Regions from separate parts of the Colwellia sp. MEBiC06753 genome, predicted to be linked through region 1. Evidence: predicted binding sites of a transcription regulator. Region 1 holds the regulator's gene; the other holds the start of a gene.
The links. Region 1 encodes sigma-54, which starts transcription at its own class of promoters, with help from an activator protein. Its sites were predicted from a motif close to GTTGGCACGNNNNTNGNNT; they were not measured.
Positions count from the first base shown of each region.

Region 2: the regulator sigma-54 is predicted to act here: its motif matches at 1,335-1,353, upstream of ACOB82_RS14715 (FlgO family outer membrane protein).

Region 1 covers NZ_JBQMTM010000011.1:43,905-47,099, forward strand. The annotation lists gene lptB (LPS export ABC transporter ATP-binding protein) at 1-731, shown strand, start outside; gene ACOB82_RS10045 (RNA polymerase factor sigma-54) at 820-2,325, shown strand; gene hpf (ribosome hibernation promoting factor) at 2,353-2,640, shown strand; gene ptsN (PTS IIA-like nitrogen regulatory protein PtsN) at 2,644-3,099, shown strand; gene rapZ (RNase adapter RapZ) at 3,103-3,195, shown strand, end outside.
Region 2 covers NZ_JBQMTM010000020.1:91-3,285, forward strand. The annotation lists gene ACOB82_RS14710 (LPP20 family lipoprotein) at 160-627, opposite strand; gene ACOB82_RS14715 (FlgO family outer membrane protein) at 637-1,284, opposite strand; gene ACOB82_RS14720 (flagellar assembly protein T N-terminal domain-containing protein) at 1,546-2,715, shown strand; tRNA gene ACOB82_RS14725 (tRNA-Arg) at 2,829-2,904, opposite strand.

The DNA.
Region 1 (3,195 bases):
TGGCAGAGGGTACATTATCTGCCAAAGGGTTGGCAAAGGCCTATAAAGGTCGACAGGTTGTTAAAAATGTCAGCTTACAAGTGGGGGAAGGGCAAATTGTTGGTCTTCTTGGGCCAAATGGTGCTGGTAAAACAACGTCGTTTTATATGATTGTTGGTTTAGTGCCGAATGATGGCGGCCAAATCATGTTAAATGATGAAGATTTAACTTTATTGCCGATGCATGAAAGAGCGCGGCGAGGCATTGGCTATTTACCACAAGAAGCGTCTATTTTTCGTAAATTAACCGTATACGAAAATATTATGGCGATTTTGCAAACTCGAAAAGATCTCTCTGCACTTGAGCGGGAAGAAAAAGTAGAGCTGCTTATTGAAGAATTTAATATTGGCCATATTAGAGATAATACTGGCATGAGTTTATCAGGTGGTGAACGCCGACGTGTCGAAATTGCTCGGGCATTAGCGGCAGACCCGCGTTTTATTTTGCTAGATGAGCCGTTTGCTGGTGTTGATCCGATTTCGGTTGGCGATATAAAAAAGATTATTATTCATCTGAAACAGCGCGGAATTGGCGTATTAATCACTGATCATAATGTCCGTGAAACCCTCGATGTTTGTGAACATGCTTATATCGTCAGTCACGGTGAATTAATTGCTGAAGGTAATTCAGATCAAATTCTTGCAAATCAGCAAGTAAGAGATGTATACCTAGGCGAGCAATTCAAGCTATAGTAAGCAATATAACATTAATAAATTAACACCAATTTAAAGCTAAATTGGTTTAAAGCTAAATTAGAACAATAGGACTTGTAAATACTCGATGCGCCCATCACTTCAACTTAAGATTGGTCAACAACTTACCATGACGCCTCAGCTTCAGCAGGCGATTAAGTTATTACAATTATCGACGCTTGATTTACAACAAGAAATTCAGGAAGCGCTTGAAAGCAATCCATTGTTAGAAGTGGATGAGTCTAGCAATAACCAAGACGATAATAATACCAGCATTGAAGAAGCGTCATATTCAGCCAGCGCTCAGTCCGAGCAAAACTATAGTGATGGTAGTGAAGATGCTGCGCCAAGCGCCGATGAAGTTAGCACCACCGATGCGATGGAAAAAAATGATATTCCAGAAGAGTTAAGTGTTGATTCTACGTGGGATGACTCATTTAGTGCAGGGGTTTCTAGTTCTGGTATTGGCACATCTGGCAGCGATGACTATGTTTATCAAGGCGAAACAACAGAGTCGATTCAAGATCATTTACGCTGGCAAATGGAATTAACCCCGTTTACAGAAACTGATGAAGCCATTGCCATGGCGATAATTGATGCTGTTGATGATGCCGGTTATTTGACCGTATCAGCAGAAGATATTTTAGAAAGTATTGGCATTGACGATGTTGAATTAGATGAAGTCGAAGCCGTACTTAAACGGGTAAATATGTTTGACCCAGTAGGTGTGGCTGCGCGTTCAGTACCTGAATGTTTACTGATTCAATTGAATCAATTTGACAAAGAAACGCCTTATTTAGCGGAAAGTAAATTAATCATTTCTGAGCACATTGATTTATTGGGTAATCGTGACTATCGTCAAATAATGAGGAAGACGAAATTAAAAGAAGACCAATTACGTGAAGTCATTCGTTTAATTCAGTCGTTAAATCCTCGCCCTGGTGATGCCGTCATTAAAAGCGATGATCAGTATGTTATCCCTGATGTATCCGTAGAAAAGAAAAATGGTCGTTGGGTGGTTGAACTAAACCCAAGTACTGCGCCAAAACTGTCGATTAATCAACAGTATGCGGCCATGACCAAAACAATGAAGTCATCAGATGATAACCAATTTATTCGTGCTAACCTGCAAGAAGCGAAATGGTTTATAAAAAGTTTAGAGAGTCGCAACGAAACGCTATTAAAAGTGTCTAACTGTATTGTTCAACGCCAGCAAGGTTTTTTTGAATATGGCCCTGAGGCTATGCGACCTATGGTGTTGAATGATATTGCGGAAGCGGTTGATATGCATGAATCAACGATCTCGCGGGTAACGACGCAAAAATTCATGCACACACCAAGAGGTATTTTTGAATTGAAATACTTCTTCTCAAGTCACGTAAGTACTGAAAACGGGGGGGAATGTTCATCAACAGCTATCAGAGCATTAATAAAGAAACTTGTTTCAGCAGAAGTACCTTCGAAGCCATTAAGTGATAGCAAAATGGCAGAGTTGCTGGCCGAACAAGGCATTAATGTGGCGAGACGGACTATAGCTAAATACCGAGAGTCTTTATCTATTCCACCGTCAAATCAAAGAAAAAGTTTACTATAAGTAATCAAGCAATGAGGAAAAGAGCTTATGCAAATTAATTTATCAGGCCACCATGTGGAAGTGACAGATTCATTACGCGATTTCGTTAACACCAAGTTTGCAAAGCTAGAGCGGCACTTTGATCACATCAATAATGTGTATGTCGTTCTTACAGTAGAAAAATTAAAGCAAAAAGCAGAAGCGACGGTTCACCTGAATGGTTCTGAAGTGCATGCCTCAGCAGAAAACCAAGATATGTACGCATCAATAGATTCACTGATTGATAAGTTAGATCGTCAAATTCTTAAATACAAAGGTAAGATAACCCAGCATTAACTTATGAAGCTGCAAGATATACTCACCGAGGACTGCACATCCTGTGCAGTCCAAATTCAAAGTAAAAAGAAAATCCTCGAACAAATTTGTGCAGTAGCGACGCATCGCATTCCTGAACACTCTACTTTTGAGCTTTTAGAAAGTTTAATGGAACGTGAAAAAATGGGTAGCACGGGTATTGGGAATGGCATTGCCATACCTCATGGACGTTTAACGGGGACTCATCATGTGGTTGCTGTATTAATGACCTCAGAGCAGCCAGTAGATTTTGATGCAATAGATAACCGCGCAGTTGATATTTTTATTGCGTTGTTTGTACCTGAAGATTGCTGCCAAGAGCACTTATCAACCCTGCAAAGTATTGCCAAGCTGTTTAGTGATAAACAATTAACCAAACAAATTCGACGTTGCCGAGACAATCATGAGCTTTACCAAATCATAAGTGATGCTCAAGAGTAAGCCATGAAGTTAATTATTGTAAGTGGCCGCTCAGGGTCAGGAAAGTCAGTGGCACTAAGAGTGCTGGAAGATTTAGGCTACTATTGCGTAGATAAC
Region 2 (3,195 bases), on a different contig from region 1:
AAGGATCAAGCACTATTTTTAATTTATTTACTGTTTGGTCATTTATCAATCAAAGTGATTTAAAATAGTGCTTATTTATAGGTAAAAGGTTAAAAAAGAACGTTACCCTTCATCAGTTATCGCAAACCCTACCCTTATTTCTACCTATATATAGCAGAATTAATAATAAGTAACGTCTTTGATTTCCTGTTTTTGCATAGATGCTAAGTAAATATCGTAAACATCTTTGAAGTCGATACTAAGTTCAGTGGCATAAGTGTCTCCTACTGGATACGTTTTTATTACTTTAGCGCCACGGATCACCCCTTGAATTGATGACTTTAATTGATGGTTTTCTACAATTAAGTCTGCCATAGAGGCTTTACTGGTAATTTGTTGGCCATATACCTGCTCAGCAAGTTCCGCATAAGCGGCAAGTTTTGACGCTTTAATTGCCATTAACATCCGCTGAGTTTCATTTGTAGATTTTTGTAAACTAATAGGTGCGTAACCAATAGCTGTGATCACAGGAAATGATTCTGGCTTAACTGGCTGCCAATTAACATGCTTATCATAAACAGCAGTACAAGCAGAAAGTAATACCGTAGCTAAAAGTAATAACAATGTTTTAGGTTTAAAGCTAATCATTTGACTACCCTATTGCTGAATTCTAACTGCACGACTTTCTTCAGTTAAGTTATCGCTACTACGAATAATCATGCCGTCTTTCATCGTGACATTTTCATCACGATAAACTTCATCACCTAAAACCCATTTCGGAATAAATGATTGTGCACTTGCTACTACGACCCGCGACTGCATACCTATCATCCGAGCATTAACTAAAATTCCAGTTTCTTGCTCCATCATGGTACCTGTCACCACGTAGTCAATTATTTGTCGTTCAGGTAACTCTTTCCAATCGCGGCTAAAAATATAGTCACCTTCTTTAGTTACTCTAATATGACCTGTTACTTTGTAATCGACTACCACCATGCCATGGCGTTGTAGTTCATGTACAAAGTTTTCCGATAGCTGATTGCCAAGCCAATTAGTTGACTCGAGATCTTCTAGGTTGACAAATGAGGCAACAGCAATTGGCGTTTTTGGCGAGACAAACGAGCTATGCTCCAACATTTGATAGGCTAGCCCTTTCACGACATCATTAATTGCGTGTTTTGGCAGATCATAACTATCAATCTCATCTCTTTTTTCATGACTAACACTATAAAAATCCTGTTCATCATTCATCATTGAACAAGATAACAATAATGGTAGGCAAGTAACTAAAGCCCAGTTTTTCATTGAGACACCCCAACTATTTACAACAATCTATTTTTTGACTAGTAAATCAAATGCAGATTTCATGCCATAAAACCTAGTTCATAGCTAATATTTATAATTAGGCATAAATTGTGCTTAACCATTTTCATATATTAAATAATGACAAGATATTGTCATTATCAACTTGATGGTAAGACGCTACTTTATCTTTTTTTAAAGCAGCAAGTTTTATACCTGTAGTTTGTACAACTATACAATTAAACGTTAAAAGGTAGTCGCTCAATGCGCTTAATTATTTTCTCAGTTTTTTTATTCACCGGTGCTTTATCTGCTCCTTTGTCTGCCCAATGGTATCAGGCCCAAGGTAGTGCAACAGTACTAAACAGCGAGAAAGAAGCCGCTCGAACTGAAGCTATAAAGAACGCTCTCAAGAAAACTTTGCTGGTGGCTGGAGCCTCTCTTAATAGTGTTCAGCAAGTAGTTAATGGCCTTTTAACACAAGACGAGCTTAGTATTCGCGCTAGTGGCACATTAAATTCTGTCGAATTAATTGATGAAACCTATGAAAATGGGGTGATCAAAGTGACCATTCGTGCCGATATTTTTCCGCAAGAAAAGCAATGTTTTGCCGCCGACTTTCAAAAATCAATGCTAGTAACAAGAGCTCACCTAGCGCATCGAGAGCAAGCCAATATTGGACAAATCTATGATATTGACCAGCAACTCGCGATAAAGCTGGCTGAAAAGATTAAAAAAAATAGCCAATATATCGATGTAAAACTTGCCTATAAAAACAAAACGCCTTTTAGTCGTTACAATCAAAGCTTTGATCGCGAAAAAATTAAGGCATTAACCATGGAGCTAGGTCGTCGTTTTGACACTCAGTTTATTCTTTACAGTGAAATTACCGATGTTTCATTTGGCACTGGCGTCTTAAACAATTGGCAGTTTTGGCAAGAAGATCAATATGAGCGTAACTTTAAAACCGATCTTTATATATATAGTGCAATAAATGGCGAGTTATTAGTAGAAATGCAATACGCTAATCTTGCCCCTTGGATTTCGGGAAAAAGAGAAACAGCAGATTTCAATGGTCAAAGCTTTTGGCAATCGCCTTACGGCCAAATGATCGATAGCACTTTGGAAAAAGCAATTATTGATATTGATGACAATATGATGTGCAAGCAAACCAGAGCAAAAATTGTCAAAGTAGATGGTAATGAAATTGTTGTTAATGTCGGTAAAAGACAAGGTGTGCAAATTGGTGATGAATTCTCTTTATTACATATGAATAACTTTACCACAGATGATGGGAAAACTTATTCAGGCTTTAATCTTAGTTCTTATCAAGTCAGTGTTACTGAAGTTTTTCAAGATAGTGCTGTCGCTAAAAGTACCGATGCCGGTTTACTTGGTAATATTCAAATCAGTGATTTAGCGGTCAAAAATTAGCGATTAGATAAGTTAGCCAAGCCTATATTAGGTAGGGTTAGGTTGGTTGAGTATGAAAAGTCTTGTTAATTGGTAAAACACTGAAGTTAATTATTTAAAAGCAGGAAGGTAAATGGCGTCCCCGGCTGGACTCGAACCAGCAGTTCAGGCTTAGGAGGCCTGGGGTTTATCCTGTTAACCGACGAGGACGTATTATTTCAACGAGCGCTGTTCCGCCCTTTAAGTAACACTTTACTATCAAGTAAAGTGTTAAACAACAAAGAGTTAAGCTTAGTCGCAATCATTATACTTCCTGCTTTATTGACTGCTTTACTCCTAAAGGAATAGCCGCAGGAAATAACAAAAGGCGTTGCTAGCGTTAGTTTTACTATGAATTAATACGACTTATCCGTAAAAGCTAAACTTATAAAGATTGATCTGGCTAATACCAAAAGTCATTTGAACTCTAAATAAAACAAGTATAAATCGCTGAATAACCTG